One region of the Rhodococcus sp. NPDC056960 genome, then DNA from elsewhere that is predicted to be linked to it. Evidence: riboswitches for the same ligand, from Rfam matches in the RefSeq annotation. Region 1 holds a riboswitch; each other region holds the start of a gene.
What was found. A riboswitch is a leader RNA that binds a small molecule or an ion and turns the genes downstream of it on or off. The one in region 1 is predicted to bind glycine.
Positions count from the first base shown of each region.

Region 2: it holds a riboswitch for glycine, as region 1 does, so the genes downstream of both, gcvP (aminomethyl-transferring glycine dehydrogenase) here and cycA (D-serine/D-alanine/glycine transporter) in region 1, are expected to answer to the same signal.
Region 3: it holds a riboswitch for glycine, as region 1 does, so the genes downstream of both, gcvP (aminomethyl-transferring glycine dehydrogenase) here and cycA (D-serine/D-alanine/glycine transporter) in region 1, are expected to answer to the same signal.

Region 1 is NZ_JBHURF010000020.1:159,833-165,340, reverse strand. It holds gene ACFTWF_RS29405 (CaiB/BaiF CoA transferase family protein) at 1-511, shown strand, start outside; gene ACFTWF_RS29400 (carboxyl transferase domain-containing protein) at 511-2,019, shown strand; gene cycA (D-serine/D-alanine/glycine transporter) at 2,061-3,551, opposite strand; glycine riboswitch at 3,707-3,811, opposite strand; gene ACFTWF_RS29390 (L-serine ammonia-lyase) at 3,882-5,264, opposite strand; gene glyA (serine hydroxymethyltransferase) at 5,362-5,508, opposite strand, start outside.
Region 2 is NZ_JBHURF010000027.1:75,491-80,998, reverse strand. It holds gene ACFTWF_RS34525 (Tm-1-like ATP-binding domain-containing protein) at 1-810, opposite strand, end outside; gene ACFTWF_RS34520 (hypothetical protein) at 884-1,039, opposite strand; glycine riboswitch at 1,255-1,348, shown strand; partial or broken gene gcvP (aminomethyl-transferring glycine dehydrogenase) at 1,520-4,358, shown strand; gene gcvT (glycine cleavage system aminomethyltransferase GcvT) at 4,355-5,461, shown strand; gene gcvH (glycine cleavage system protein GcvH) at 5,508-5,508, shown strand, end outside.
Region 3 is NZ_JBHURF010000046.1:3,627-9,134, forward strand. It holds gene gcvP (aminomethyl-transferring glycine dehydrogenase) at 1-2,427, opposite strand, end outside; glycine riboswitch at 2,603-2,724, opposite strand; gene ACFTWF_RS41825 (MerR family transcriptional regulator) at 2,794-3,414, opposite strand; gene ACFTWF_RS41830 (bifunctional nuclease family protein) at 3,698-4,171, opposite strand; gene ACFTWF_RS41835 (MerR family transcriptional regulator) at 4,313-5,053, opposite strand; gene garA (glycogen accumulation regulator GarA) at 5,050-5,508, opposite strand, start outside.

The DNA of each region.
Region 1 (5,508 bases):
CGCCGGCGAGGTCGGCGAGGCGCAGGGCAACCACCATCCGTCCATCTCCCCGTACGGCCTCTTCCGCACCGCCGACGGCGCCGTGCAGATCTCGGTCGGCAGCGAGGGGCTGTGGAAGCGGTTTTGCGCCGGCTTCCATCTCGACCCCGACGCCCCCGGCATGGCCACCAACCCCGAACGCGTCGAAAACCACAAGCAGGTCCTGGAACTGGTCGAGGACGCGTTCGGCGCATACACCAGCGACGAACTTCTCATCGAACTCGACCGCATCGGGGTTCCTGCCGGGCGGGTCCGGACGATCTCCGAGGTCTACGAATGGGAGCAGACCAAGTCGCAGGGATTGCTCGTCGACGTCGACCACCGCACGCTCGGCACCATCACCCTGCCCGGCCCGCCGCTGCGGTTCTTCGACTCGGACGGCACCGAGGTCACCGAGACTCGGCACACCGCTCCGCCCGTCCTCGGCGCGGACACCGACACCGTGATGTCGTGGCTGAAGGAATGCAGCTGATGGCACGCCTGACTGCACCCGAACTGCTCGACCTCGTCGCCGACACCGGAACCTGGGAGTCGTGGGACACCGCCCCCATCCCCGTCGCGGCGGATTCCGAGTACGCCGACGAACTGCTGCGCGCACAGCAGAAGACCGGCCTGGACGAGGCGGTTCTGACCGGGACGGCCACCATCCGCGGCCGTCGCACCGCAATCCTGATCTGTGAGTTCGGCTTTCTCGGCGGTTCCATCGGGGTGGCCGCGGGCGAGCGTCTGGTCGCCGCGATACGCCGCGCCACCCGTGAGGGCCTCCCACTCCTCGCCCTCCCCACGTCGGGCGGGACGAGGATGCAGGAAGGGACCACCGCGTTCCTGCAGATGGTCAAGATCACGGCGGCGGTGATCCGGCACAAGGAAGCGCACCTGCCCTACCTCGTTTATCTCCGGAATCCCACGACCGGCGGCGTATTCGCGTCCTGGGGGTCGCTGGGCCACGTCACGATCGCGGAGCCCGGAGCGCTCGTCGGATTCCTCGGACCGCGGGTGTTCGAGGCGCTGTACGACTCGCCGTTCCCGGCCGATGTCCAGACCGCCGAGAACCTGCATGCGCACGGACTCATCGACGCGGTGCGGCCGCCGGACCAGCTCGCCGAGATCGTCGACCGGGCGCTGCGCATCATCACCTCCGGTCGCGGTGGCCGGCCGTCGCTCGCCGATGTGCCCGTGCGCGAGACCTTGCCGGACGTCCCCGCGTGGGAGTCGGTGGTCGCCTCGCGCCGCGAGGACCGGCCCGGAGTGCGCGACGTCATGTTCCACTCCGCCTCGGATGTTCTTCCGCTCAACGGAACCGGGCAGGGGGAGAACGACCCGGGTCTGATCCTCGCCCTCGTCCGGTTCGGTGACATGCCCTGCGTCCTGCTCGGTCAGGACCGTCGCGGGCAGACCACGCGGTCGCCGCTCGGCCCGGCCGCCCTGCGGGAAGCACGCCGGGGAATGCGGCTGGCGGCGGAATTGAACCTGCCACTGGTGACGGTCATCGACACCGCGGGAGCGGCGTTGTCGAAGGAGGCCGAGGAAGGCGGGCTCGCCGGCGAGATCGCACGCTGCATCGCCGACATGGTCTCCCTCAACGTTCCCACGATCTCCCTGCTGCTCGGGCAGGGCACCGGCGGCGGCGCACTCGCGTTGATCCCGGCCGACCGGGTACTCGCGGCCCGGCACGGCTGGCTCTCACCCCTGCCGCCCGAAGGGGCGAGCGCGATTCTGCACCACGACATCGCGCACGCGCCGGAGATGGCTGCCCGGCAGGGGATCCGGTCGTCCGATCTCCTCACGAGCGGCATCGTGGACGAGGTGATTCCCGAATATCCCGACGCGGCAGAGGAATCCGCGGCATTCTGTACGCGCGTCGGCGCGGTGCTCCACCGCGAGTTGTCGCTGCTCGACGCGACGGACACCGCCCAGCGACTCTCCGAACGTGCGGAGCGATTCGACCGGATCGGTCTGTTGCAACCCGCACCTGCATGATCACGGTGCCGGGATCCCGATCGGATCCCGGCACCGTGTGCCTACTCGTGGTGCGTCGCGGCGATCTCCGCGCGGAACGCCGCTTCGCGGGCCTGGTGCCCGGGGCGGCGCCGGAGGATCGACCATGCCACGCCGAGGATCGCGAACCACACCGGAGTCACCAGCAACGCATGCAGGGTGTCGTCCTTCTGGGTGAGCGCCCAGATCAGGAAGCCGAAGAAGGCGAGCACGACGTAACACATCACGACGCCGCCGGGCATCCGGAACGTCGATGCCGCGTGCAGATGCGGGCGACGCTTGCGGTACACCACGTAGCTGATCAGAATGATCGACCAGACGAACATGAAGAGCAGCGCGGAGATCGTCGTCACCAGGGTGAACGCGGCGATGATCGAGTTTCCGGCCGCGACCATCGCGACGCCGGCCAGAAGGAAGACACCCGACAGCATCAGGGCATTCGCCGGGACGTGGCGCCGGGTCAGTGTGCCGAACCGCGTCGGGGCGTCACCCTCCTGCGCCAGGCCGTAGACCATCCGCGAGGTGGAGTAGATGCCGGAATTCGCGGACGATGCGGCGGACGTCAGCACCACGAAGTTGATGACGGAGGCGGCGATGCCCAGACCCGCCAGGGTGAACATGGTGACGAACGGACTCTTGTCCGGGAGGATGTCACGCCACGGCGTGACGGAGATGATGACGACGAGTGCCACCACGTAGAACAACATGACGCGCACGGGGATGGAGTTGATCGCGCGGGGAAGATTCTTCTCCGGATCCTTGGCCTCCGCCGCTGTCGTGCCGACGAGTTCGATACCGACGAAGGCGAACGTCGCGATCTGGAACCCGGCAACGAAACCCATCGGGCCGGTGGGGAAGAGACCGCCGTCGTTCCACAGGTTCGAGAAACCGGCGACGGCACCGTCGGGTGACGTGAAGTGGGTGAAGATCATCACGAGTCCGACGACGATCAGGCCGCCGATAGCGAGGATCTTGATCAGGGCGAACCAGAACTCGGTTTCACCGAAAGCCTTGACCGTGGGCAGGTTCAGCGCGATCAACAGTACGACCGCGCCGAGAGCGGGGATCCACAGCGGGAGATCGTGCCACCAGTACGTGACATAGCCGGCGATGGCGATGATGTCGGCGATGCCGGTGACGATCCAGCAGAACCAGTACGTCCATCCAGTGAAGAATCCCGCCCACGGCCCGAGCAGGTCCCCGGCGAAATCGGAGAAGGACTTGTAGCTCAGATTCGAGAGCAGAATCTCGCCCATCGCCCGCATCACGAAGAACAGCATGAAGCCGATGATCATGTAGACGAAGATGACGGACGGGCCGGCGAGTGAAATCGTCTTACCCGAGCCCATGAAGAGACCGGTGCCGATGGCGCCGCCGATGGCGATCAGCTGGATGTGGCGATTGGACAGCTGGCGCGAGAGATGCGCGCCTCCCGAATCGCTGTCCTGTGGAGACGGGCTCGGGTCGGGAGGTGAGGCGACGGAGGCACGGGTCGGATTCGTTCGTTCGGACAAAGGAACTCCGTGTGGTCGTTGACGCGCAAGGCACGCCACGGTGGGTGGGCTGCCTCCCCGCTCTGTCATCGACCTGAGAGTTTCCGCGAGTGACGACCCGCTTGCCCCATCGGTGAGTCGACCCGGAATTGCAGTCGACCGCTTTCCAGAGGTGCCGTGCCGCGGCGGTACAGGTGCCTGAGAGTTTCCCGGGGAGGATTTGCTCCTTCGGCGCCCGCTGATCCAGATGGTGGAGGGCGGAACTCTCCCGCCGCGGCTCAGTGGCTTCTTCCGTTATGTGATCTGCCTCATACCATACCGTGAATAGCGTTCTGCCTCAATAGATGTGCGTCAGCATTCGACGAGATTCACCGACACGTTCACGGCGAGACCCCCGGTGGAGGTCTCCTTGTACTTCGAACTCATGTCGGCGCCGGTGGCCCGCATCGTCTCGATCACCTGATCCAGGCTCACCCGGTGGGTTCCGTCGCCGCGCAGGGCCATCCGGGCGGCGTTGATCGCCTTGCCCGCCGAGATGGCGTTGCGCTCGATGCACGGGATCTGCACCAGACCCCCGATGGGATCACACGTCAGACCCAGACTGTGTTCCATCGCGATCTCCGCCGAGTTCTCCACCTGTTCCGGGCTTCCGCCGAGGATCTCGGCGAGACCGGCGGCGGCCATCGACGCGGCGGACCCCACCTCACCCTGGCAGCCCACCTCGGCCCCGGAGATCGACGCCCGCTCCTTGTACAGGGATCCGACGGCACCGGCCGCAAGCAGGAAGCGCACCGCCGTGTCGTCCGGATCGGACCTTCCGGCGGGGGTGTAGTGCACCGCGTAGTGCAACACCGCCGGGATGATGCCGGCGGCGCCGTTGGTGGGGGCGGTGACGATCCTGCCGCCGGAGGCGTTCTCCTCGTTGACGGCGAGGGCCACCAGGTTCACCCAGTCCTCCGCGAACGCGGGATCACGTTCGGGGTCTTCCACATTCAGCCGCTCGTACCAGCCGCGGGCGCGGCGCCGCACCCGCAGACTGCCGGGCAGGTACCCGTCCCGGCTGATGCCGCGTCGCTGGCACTCGACCATCACGTCGCGAATGTGCAGAAGCCGCGCCCGGATCTCCGACTCGGGTCGGAGAGCCCGTTCGTGTTCGAGCATGACCTCGCTGATCGTGAGACCGTAGTGCTCGGTGAGATCCAGCAATTCGCGCGCCGACCCGAACGACAAGGTGTTCGCGACAGCGCCGACGGACACCTCCGGTTCGTCGTCGGTGACGACGAACCCGCCGCCGATCGAATAGTACGTCTGCGCACGAAGTTCGCGGCCGCCCGCACCGATTGCGGTGAGGGTCATGGCGTTCGGGTGGAAGTCGAGGACGGTCAGCGGATGCAGTACCATCTCGTCTTCCGCGAGCGCGATGTCCACCACGCCGCCGAGACGGATGCGCCTACTCGCCCGCACCGCCTCCAGCCGCGTCTCCATCTCCTCCGTGGCGATGGTCTCCGGTCGGTACCCCTCGAGACCGAGGAGAATCGCGGACATGGTGCCGTGGCCCGCACCGGTGGCCGCGAGCGATCCGTACAGATCGACGCGAACACCGGCGACGTCACCGAGCAGTGCGAGTGTGCCGAGCTCGTCGACGAACGTGCCCGCCGCCCGCATCGGCCCGACCGTGTGCGAACTGGACGGGCCGATGCCGACCGAGAACAGGTCGAACACACTGATGGTCACGAGGTGAGATCCTTCCCGAGCATCGCAGCGAGTACCGCAGCGCAGCGAGGAACGCAGTGAGGAGCGGAGGGACGGATCGCGCCGGGAATCCTGCTCATTACAGCCCCGGGTAGAGGGGGTATTTGTCCGCGAGGACGCGAACCTGGGCGGCCAGTGCGGTCGTGTCCGCGTCGGCGGGGGCGACCAAGGCCTGGGCGATCAGGTCGGCGACCGTCACGAAGTCGTCCCGGCCGAAGCCGCGTGC
Region 2 (5,508 bases), on a different contig from region 1:
CGTGGTCGTGAAATCGATGACCGCATCGACCTGGCCCGCTTGGACAGCGTTCTCGAGTGCCCGGCCACCGGTGCCGTTGGCGTGGAAGGCGACGAAGCCGAAGCCTTTGTCTTCGAGGTGTTTCTGGGCCCGCTCGAGAGCGGGTGTGGTGTTGCCGTTCATCGACACCGCCACGGTGGTCGGACGCTGACCGGCACTGACGGTCGGCGCGGCGGGCGCGGCGGCGGCCGCGGCACCGACGATGTAGCCGGCGGCCGATCGGTAGATCTCGCTGGTCACCGAGTTGATGCCGATGATGTCGGCGACCGAGTGCAGAACGGCGATGTCGCTGATTCCGACGTAGGGGTCGAAGGTCCTGTTTCCCGAGGCCAGCGGCGAGACGATGAGTTTGGGAAAGCCGAAGGGCAGGTGCTGCAGGGCAGGGCCGGCGATGTGCGTCCCGGCCCCTCCCATGCACACCGCGCCGTCGATCTCGACTTCGGCGACCATCGTGCTCAGGAGGCGACTGACTCCCGACCGCAGGGCACTGACGGCCTCACCGCGCGGTAGTTCACTGATCGCGGCGATCGAACTTCCCGCCGCGGCGGCGACCGTTGCCTGGTCGATGAAGCGGCGAGTGCCGATCACCGCGTCCGAGGGACGCTGCGCCGTCCGAGCCGATGTGTCGAGCATGATGGCGATCCCACCGAGCCGCTCGATCTCATCACTGAGGGCTCCGAGTTCAGCGGCCTTGGTGTCGAAAGTGCCGATGACCACGACGGTCGGAGCCGCTTCGCTCCTCGCGGCGCCGGGCCGCCTTGCGCTTGTCATGAGAAGAACGTTAGACGTGTCTGCCGAACAAATCAAGAGTGTTTGGCAATTTTTGATCGGCATTCCGAACGAACTAATGTCTTGTTCGGGGTTTCGATCGGAAATCCGCTCGATCCGGACGCTGGAGACTGAGGCCGGTCACCGGGGCGTACTTCAGGTTCGTCGTGCGCGCCTGAGCGTTGCGGACCTCGAGACGCAGACGTTTGCGGCCGTCGCTGGTCACTGCCATGGCGATTCCTCGGGTTGTGATCGGAATGCCGAACAGCGTGGGCGGTTGCCCGACGCTCGTTCCCCAGAGTGCCGCACCGTACCCGCGAACACAAGAACAGATCGCCTCAAATGAGCGGAATTCCGTACAATTTTCTCGATTGTTACCAATTGGCGTGCGGAACTCCGAACATTGTGGGTACAGTGACGGGGCGCACAACAACTGCACATGCCGTTCGATGCGTGTCAGGAGATGCCCTGCCGAGGCGGGGCCGCCGTAGGAGCAAGTTCCTCCCCGGGAATCTCTCAGGCCCAGTACTGATACGCAGAGGCAACTCTGGAGAAAGCGTCGCGAACGCTTACCGAACGTGAAGAGCGACCCAATGCTGTTGGGGTGCATAATCTCTCAGGTGACAGGACAGATCGGGGAGGGCCGCGCTCTGCGCTCGACGTCGAGTCGAGCAGAACCGACCATTGGAGGTCCTCCGTGTCCCATCCCGACATCGCACCCGCGTTCCAAGACCGGCACATCGGCCCGTCCGAGACCGAGATCGCGCAACTGCTCGAGGTCCTCGGATACGACTCCCTCGACGCCCTCGTCTCGCGTGCCGTCCCTTCCCAGATCCGGACCGCGCGACCGCTGAACCTGCCTGCCGCCCGCGCGGAACAGGAGGTGCTGGCCGACCTACGGACGATCGCCGGCAAGAACCGGCCGCGGGTGCAGATGATCGGCCTCGGCTATTACGACACCATCACTCCCGCCGTTCTGCGTCGCAACATCCTCGAGGCGCCGGGCTGGTACACCTCGTACACCCCGTACCAGCCGGAAATCTCCCAGGGCCGACTCGAGGCACTGCTGACCTTCCAGACCGTCATCGAAGAGCTGACCAGCCTCCCGGTCGCGGGTGCCTCGCTCCTCGACGAGGCCACCGCCGTCGCCGAGGCCGTCCTGCTGATGCGCCGCGCCGACAAGACCGCCTCGAACCGAGTCCTCGTCGACGCCGGCTGCTTCCCGCAGACGCTGTCCGTTCTGCGCGGCCGAGCCGACGCCGTCGGCATCGAGCTGGTCGTGACCGACCTCGACCGCGGCCTGCCCGACGGTGACTTCTTCGGCGTCGTCTACCAGAATCCGTCGGTCACCGGCGGGGTGCGGGATCTGAGCGAGTCGATCGCCGAGGCGCACCGGCGGGGCGCCCTGACCACGGTGGCCACCGACCTGCTCGCGCTGACCCTGGTCACCTCCCCCGGTGAGCAGGGGGCGGACATCGCCGTCGGGTCGGCCCAACGGTTCGGTGTTCCGCTGTTCTTCGGCGGCCCGCACGCCGGATTCGTCTCCGTCCGCACCGGTCTCGAACGCATGCTGCCGGGCCGGTTGGTCGGAGTGTCCAAGGACGCCGACGGCACACCGGCATACCGGCTGGCGCTGCAGACGCGCGAGCAGCACATCCGCCGCGACAAGGCGACCAGCAACATCTGCACCGCCCAGGCTCTGCTGGCGAACGTGGCCGCGATGTACGCCGCCTATCACGGCGCCGAGGGACTGCGCGCGATTGCCCGGCGGGTGCACTCGCACGCCGCGCACCTGACCGCGGGACTGCACGCCGCGGACATCGAGACCCTGCACTCGAACTTCTTCGATACCGTCGTCGCCCACGTCCCGCACCGGGCCGGTGTCATCGTCCGCGCCGCCAACGCGGACGGCATCAACCTGCGCTACATCGACGCCGACCACGTCGGGGTGTCCTGCGACGAGCACACCACCGGCGAGATCGTCGAGCGGGTCCTGGCGGCCTTCGGTGCGGCCCTGGCTCCCGTCAACACCTCCTACCTTCCGCCGACACTGGCCCGGACCTCGGCGTTCCTCCAGCACGAGGTGTTCCGGCGCTACCGCTCGGAAGCGGCGATGCAGCGATTCCTGCGCAAGTTGTCCGACAAGGACCTCGCCCTGGACCGGACGATGATTCCGCTCGGCTCGTGCACCATGAAGCTCAACTCCGCGGTGGAGATGGAGCCGATCAGCTGGCCGGAGTTCGCCGGTATCCACCCCTTCGCGCCGGCCGACCAAACCGAGGGCTATCGCGAGCTCACCGATGACCTCGAACGGTGGCTGAGTGAGATCACCGGCTACGACCGGGTTTCGCTGCAGCCGAACGCCGGCTCCCAGGGGGAGTTCGCGGGCCTGCTCGCCATCCACGGCTATCACACCGCCAACGGTGACACCGACCGCACCGTCTGCCTGATTCCGCAGTCCGCGCACGGAACCAACGCAGCCTCCGCGGTGCTCGCCGGCATGCAGGTGGTGGTTGTTGCGACGGCCGCCAACGGCAACATCGACCTCGACGATCTACGCGCCAAGATCGCCCGGCACAGCGGCGAGATCGCCGCCATCATGCTCACCTACCCCTCTACCCACGGTGTCTACGAGAACGATGTCCGCACCGTGTGTGAACTCGTCCACGACGCCGGTGGGCAGGTATACATCGACGGGGCCAACCTCAATGCACTGGTCGGCCTGGCCCGGCCGGGCGAATTCGGTGGCGACGTCTCACACCTGAACCTGCACAAGACCTTCTGCATCCCGCACGGTGGTGGCGGTCCCGGTGTGGGACCGGTCGCCGTGCGAGAGCATCTGGCCCCCTTCCTGCCGTCCGACCCGCTCGCGGCCGATCCCGCCGGCCCCCCGGTCTCCGCGGCGAACTACGGCTCCGCCGGCATCCTGGGCCTACATCGCGCTGATGGGACCGGACGGACTCACCCGGGCCACCGAAACCGCAGTGCTGTCGGCCAACTACCTCGCCGGCGCGCTCGCGCCCTATTACCCGGTGCTCTACACCGGCGACGGGAATCTGGTCGCACACGAATGCATCCTCGATCTGCGGGCCCTGACCAAGCAGACCGGTGTGACCGCCGAAGACGTGGCCAAGCGGCTGATCGACTACGGCTTCCACGCCCCGACCCTGTCGTTCCCGGTCAACGGAACCCTGATGGTCGAACCCACCGAATCGGAAAACCTCGAGGAACTCGACCGGTTCATCGACGCCATGATCGGCATCCACGCCGAGATCCAACGGGTGGCCGACGGCACCTGGCCACTCGAATCGAGCCCGCTGCGACAGGCCCCGCACACCGCCGCCCAGGTCACCACCACCGAGTGGACGCTGCCCTACACCCGGCAGGAGGCCGCCTTCCCAGTGCCCTCGCTGCGCGAGAACAAATACTTCCCGCCGGTCCGACGGATCGACGGAGTACACGGCGACCGCAACCTGGTGTGCTCGTGCCCCGCACCCGAAGCTTTCGAAGCCCCCTCATCGACCGATACGAGAGAAGAAGTCCTCGCATGAGTTTCGCCACTCCCCTCGAAAACGAGCATCGTTCCCTCGGAGCAAGTTTCACCGATTTCGCCGGTTGGCAGATGCCGCTCAAGTACGACAGCGACCTGACCGAACATCATGCGGTCAGGTCGGTGACCGGCCTCTTCGACCTGTCCCACATGGGCGAGATCGACGTCACCGGCCCCGATGCGGCCCCGTTCCTCGATCATGCCCTGGCCGGTGAGTTCACCGCTGTGGCGCCGGGCCGTGCGAAGTACTCGCTGATCTGCAACGACGACGGCGGCGTCATCGACGACCTCGTCGCCTACCGGCTCGGCGCCGACCAGTTTCTCGTCGTCGCAAACGCGTCCAACGCCGGCACCGTATTCGCCGAGCTGACCGAGCGCGCCGCCGGATTCGACGTCGCGGTCACCGATCGCTCGCAGACGACCGCCCTGATCGCCCTGCAGGGCCCGGCCGCCGAATCGATCCTGCTCACCCTGGTCCCCACCGCGGAGGCGTCCACGGTGCAGGAGCTCAGGTACTACGCGGCCACGACCGCCACCGTCGCCGGGATTCCGATTCTCCTGGGACGCACCGGATATACCGGTGAGGACGGATTCGAACTCTATGTCCCCAACGCGCGGGCCGTGGAGCTGTGGCGGGCACTGCTCGAGCCGACGGTGCGCGCCGGCGGGGTTCCCGCCGGTCTCGCGTGCCGGGACTCGCTGCGGCTCGAGGCCGGGATGGCGCTGTACGGGCACGAACTCAGCCTCGACATCACCCCGTTCGAGGCGGGTCTCGGGCGGGTGGTGCGCCTGAACAAGAAGTTCGTCGGATCGGAGGCCCTGCAGAAGATCGCCGACACGGCACCTGCGCGCACGCTGGTCGGGCTGGTCGGCACAGGCAAGCGGGCGGCACGGGCGCAGTATGCGGTGCACGACGCCTACGACCCGAGTTCCGCCATCGGGGTCGTCACCTCGGGGATCCTCTCCCCCACCCTCGGCTACCCGATCGCGTTGGCCTACCTCGACAGCGACCGCAGCCGACTCGGCTCGACGGTGCTGGTCGACGTTCGCGGCGGCAAGTTGCCCTTCACCGTGGTCAAGCCCCCCTTCTACACGCGGTCCTGACGACTCCACGTCGACCGATTCCAGCTTCTTCGAAAGGCGAAAAGCCA
Region 3 (5,508 bases), on a different contig from region 1:
GAGGTCGAGGATGCACTCGTGGGCCACCATTCCGCCCTCGCCGGTGTAGAGGACGGGGAAGTACTCGTCGAGGCGGCGCGCGATGTAGTTGGCCGAGGCGATGGCGGTCAGGCTCGCGCGGCGCAGTCCGACGGCGCCCATCATCCGGATGTACGCCCACGTGATGGGAAGGATCGACGCGCTGCCGTAGGGGGCCGCGGAGATCGGTCCGGCGCTGCCGAGTTCGGGGGCGAACGGATGCCCGGGCAGGAACGGCGTGAGGTGGGACCGCACACCGATGGGACCGACACCGGGGCCGCCGCCGCCGTGCGGGATGCAGAACGTCTTGTGCAGATTGAGGTGGCTCACGTCGCCGCCGAACCGGCCGGGACGGGCCAGCCCCACGAGGGCGTTGAGGTTCGCTCCGTCGACATACACCTGGCCGCCGGCGTCGTGGACGGCGGCGCAGATGTCGGCGATCTCGTGCTCGTACACACCGTGCGTCGAGGGGTAGGTGATCATGATCGCCGCGAGACGCTCCGCGTGGTCGGCGATCTTTGCCCGTAGATCGTCCAGATCGACGTCACCGTTCGGGCGGCAGGCGACGACCTCGACGCGCATCCCGGCCATGACCGCGGACGCGGCATTCGTGCCGTGGGCGCTCGACGGGATGAGGCAGGTGTCGCGGTGGTCGTCGCCGCGGCTGAGGTGGTAGTTGCGGATCGCGAGCAGTCCCGCGTACTCGCCCTGGCTTCCGGCGTTCGGCTGCAGACTCACCGCGTCGTACCCGGTGACGGCCACGAGCCAGTTCTCGAGGTCCTTGATGATGCGGAGGATGCCCGGAGTGTCCCCGGTCGGCGCGAACGGGTGCAGTCCTGCGAACGCGGGCCAGGTGATCGCTTCCATCTCGGCCGTGGCGTTGAGTTTCATCGTGCACGAGCCGAGCGGGATCATGCTGCGGTCGAGCGCAATGTCCTTGTCGGACAACGCCCGCAGGTAGCGCAGCATGGCCGTCTCGGTCCGGTAACGCGTGAATGCCTCGTGCTGGAGGTAGTCGGATCCGCGGAGCTGCGCGTCCGGCACCGCCGTGCCCGTGGCCGCGACCACGGCGCCTTCGCCGCCGAACGCCGCCAGCACGTGGGCGACGTTCTCCGCGGTGGTGGCCTCGTCGCACGCGACGGCGACGTGATCGGCGTCGACGAGCCGCAGGTTGATGCCGGCGTCCTTCGCCTTCACCACGACATCCGACGCGCGGCCGTCGACCCGCACGAGAATCGTGTCGAAGAAGTGCTCGTGGACGACGATGGCCCCGGTCTTGCGGAGTGCGGCAGCCAGGGAGTGTGCCGTATTCGCGACGCGCAGCGCGATCGCCTTCAGCCCCTCGGCGCCGTGGTAGCTGGCGTACATGGCCGCGAGAATCGCCAGCAGCACCTGGGCGGTACAGATGTTCGACGTGGCCTTCTCACGACGGATGTGCTGCTCGCGGGTCTGCAGCGCCAGCCGGTAGGCCTTGTCGCCGTCCGCGTCGACGGAGACGCCCACCAGACGGCCGGGGAGTTGCCGCGCGTGCTTGGTGTGCACGGCGAGGTAGCCGGCGTGCGGGCCGCCGAAGCCCATCGGGACACCGAATCGCTGGGTGGTGCCGAAGCAGGCGTCCGCACCGATCTCGCCGGGCGGGGTGAGGAGGGTGAGCGACAGCAGGTCGGCACCGACGGCGACCAGCGCGCCGCGCTCGTGGGCGGCGGCGATCACGTCGGTGTAGTCGACGATGCGGCCGGACGCCCCTGGCATCTGTCCGAGGACCCCGAAGAAGTCGCCGTCCGGCAGTCCGGCAGACAGGTCGGTGACGACGATCTCGATGCCCAGCGGCTCGGCGCGGGTCTCGACGACGGCGAGGGTCTGCGGGAACAGGTCCGCGTCGACCACAAATCGCGGCGACTTGCTCTTGCTCGCGCGGCGCAGCAACGTCATCGCCTCGGCGGCGGCGGTGGCCTCGTCGAGCATCGACGAATTGGCGACCTCCATGCCGGTCAGGTCGGCGACCATCGTCTGGAAGTTGAGGAGGGCCTCGAGGCGGCCCTGACTGATCTCGGGCTGGTACGGCGTGTAGGCGGTGTACCAGGCCGGGTCCTCGATGATGTTCCTGATCAGGACCGGCGGGGTGAGGGTGTCGTAGTAGCCGAGACCGATCATCGACGTCGCCACGGTGTTCTGGGCGGCGAGCGCGGACAGTTCGGCGAGCGCTTCGTGCTCGGAGACTGGGGTGGGCAGGGCGTCGAGACCGTCGGCGATGCCACCGGTGACACCGTCCAGGATGACGGCGGGGACGGCCTTCGCGGCGAGATCGTCGAGCGAATCGGCTCCGACCAGTTCGAGAATGTGCGCGAGTTCCGCAGCGTTCGGGCCGACATGACGATCGGCGAATGTACGGCTTCCAGCGTCGATCACGACAACTCCCAAGCAGTTCGGAGGATCAGGACACGCCCCGCGTCAGCGGAACGTCCCTCCCCCTCTGTCGCCTGCTCTCGTCGAGCGCCTGAGAGATTCGGTACCGTCGTTCGCGTGCGACGACGGCCCTTTCCCCGTGGGCGGGTGGGTGCTCCCACCGCTTTCCAGAGACGTCGGAGCCCGCACGGTCCTGTCTGCCTGAGAGATTGACGGGGAGGTGTTGCTCCTTCGGCGCCCGAACTCCCGCACACACTGTTTCTGTGCATGCAGTGCCCGGAACTCTCCCGCACGGCGTCGACGCACCGCCAGTCTATGTCACCGCTGGCGATGGCGGCGCAGGCAGCGCCGCGCCCGGACGGATGTGACCTACCCCGTCTTGCGGCTCGCGCGGTTCTTGCGCCGCGACGCGAGTTCGTCCTCCGGGCTCTGCTCACTCGCGCCGCCGTCGGCCCGCTCGGCCGGGAAATCGGCGATGGTGCCGGTCAGTTCGCGCATCGCACCGCTGACCGCGATGCCGAACACACCCTGCCCGCCCTGCAGCAGATCGACGACCTCTTCGGCGGACGTGCACTCGTAGACGGTGGTCCCGTCCGAGAAGAGTGTGATCTTCGCCAAGTCCCGTACTCCGCGCTTCCGGAGGTGGTCGACGGCCACGCGAATGTTCTGCAAGGATATTCCGGTGTCGAGCAGACGCTTGACGATCTTGAGAACGAGGATGTCTTTGAACGAGTACAGCCGCTGGCTTCCCGAACCCGCTGCGCCGCGAATGGACGGCACCACGAGGGATGTGCGCGCCCAGTAATCGAGCTGGCGGTACGTGATTCCCGCGATCTGGCAGGCGATGGGGACGCGGTATCCGACGAGGTCGTCGGGCACGGAATCGTCGGGGAAGAGGCCCGGCTGGATCTCTTCGGAGCTGAACTCGGGCTCGGCAACGACGTCGCCGGGCGCAAGATTCAGCGCATTCTCCTGCGGCCGATCTCCCACTGACTACTCCCTCTCGCATGTTGCACTGAACCCGACGATCAGTGCGCCTGTGACGCGCGTCGCCAGTGTCCGCGGCGAACCGCAGCACATCGCGCGGCGTGAACGCCACCAGTGACATCGAGCAAGTCCGTACCCTGAACCTACTCAGCGTACGCCCGATGCAATCTGCAGGGCAGAAAATCACTGCACTGAACGCTATGACTCCGAGGAGACCGGGTCAACGCAACGCGCCGGAAGAACCTCAACGGATACTGCGCGCCGAGGCTCGTCCGCAGGGTGGAAGCTAGCCGTCAGTGGCCTTGAAATCGTCCGGCGACACGGACTCGAGGAATTCTTTGAATTTCTCGACCTCGTCTTCGCGCTCGTCCGGCATGACCAGACCGGCCTCGGTGAGGACCGCCTCCTCCGCGAAGATCGGCACGCCGATCCGCAGTGCGATGGCGATGGAATCGGACGGCCGGGCAGAGACCCGGGTGTTCTGGTCGAACACGAGGTCGGCGTAGAACGTACCCTCGCGGAGGTCGACGATGCGAACCTCCTTCAGGGTGCGTCCGAAGGCTTCGATCAGGTTCTTGATCAGGTCGTGGGTCAGCGGGCGCGCCGGCTCGACCCCCTGCTGTTCGAGCGCGATCGCGGTGGCCTCGGTCTGACCGATCCAGATGGGGAGGTACCGCTCGCCGTCGGTTTCACGCAACAGCAGAACAGGCTGACTCTGAGGCTGTTCGACACGAACTCCGATCACGTGCATTTCGCTCATCGCGTCTGCCTCCACCCTGCAATGGTCCGTCCGCGGCACACAATGCCGTACCAGGATTCTATTCGATTCGTGTCTGCTCTTCGACCGTACAGCCGTTCGAGCGCAGCGTCGTTGGGAAGTGTTCTCGGTGGGTGAACTCACTCACCGATCGAGCGCACCCCGGACTGCGGACTTCACCAGGCACGTGTGCAACGTGAGGGACAACGCGGCGAGTTCGCGCACCATCTCCTCGGCGCGATCCCGCGCACCGGCGTCGCGGCCCTTGGCCACCGGGCCGGCGATCTGCGCGACCAACCCGGCCTCACGGTCGGCCGCCAGTTTGAACGCACGCAGATGCCGCACCTCGAGCCCGAACTCGGACATGGCCCTCGCGGTGCGCGCCAGTGTCACTGCATCCTCGTCGAAGAACCCCGCCGGTCCGGGAACGACCAGTCCCCCACGGGTCAGTTCGCCGAGGAACTTCTCGTCGATCCCGGCCCGCGCGATCAGATCGTCGCGGCTGATCCGCACCTCGCGGTCGGTGCGGAACTCCTCGGGCGACACCTCACCGGGCGCCACGGTGAGCGTGCGCGGCCGGCGCGGCGACGAATCGCCGGCGCCGACCGTGGCCACACCTCTGTCGATGGCCTCGAGCTGCTCCTTGATGACCTTCAGCGGCAGATACTGATCGCGCTGCGCGGTAAGGACGTAGCGCAGTCGTTCACAGTCGGCGATCGAGAAACGCCGATACCCCGAGGGAGTGCGCTGCGGGCTGATGAGACCCTCGGCTTCGAGGAATCGGATCTTCGAGATCGTCACATCAGGAAAATCGGGGCGCAGTCGATCCAGCACCGAGCCGATCGACATCCCCGACTGCGCCTGCTGCTGCCGCACTGCGGTCATTGGCTACCCGCACCAGCTGACGTCTCACCGATCTGCGAACCACCGGCCGTGGTGCGGGGGCCGGTCAGGAAGACCAGTCGGAACTTCCCGATCTGGACCTCGTCACCGTTGGCCAGCACAGCCGAATCGACCGGCTCCCGGTTGACGTAGGTGCCGTTGAGGCTGCCGACGTCGACAACCTGGAACTCGTCGTCCTCCTGGCGGAACTCCGCATGACGACGGCTGACCGTCACGTCGTCGAGGAAGATGTCGCTGTCCGGGTGCCGTCCCGCCGACGTCGTCGGCTGGTCGAGCAGGAAGCGCGACCCGGCGTTCGGGCCACGCTTGACGACGAGCAGAGCAGAGCCCGCGGGCAGTCCTTCCACACCCGACACCGGGGCCTCCGGAGCCTGTGTTGCCGAGGAGCTGTCGAGCTCATTGAGAAAGTCCGCGCGGAAGACCGACGTGGTTTCCGC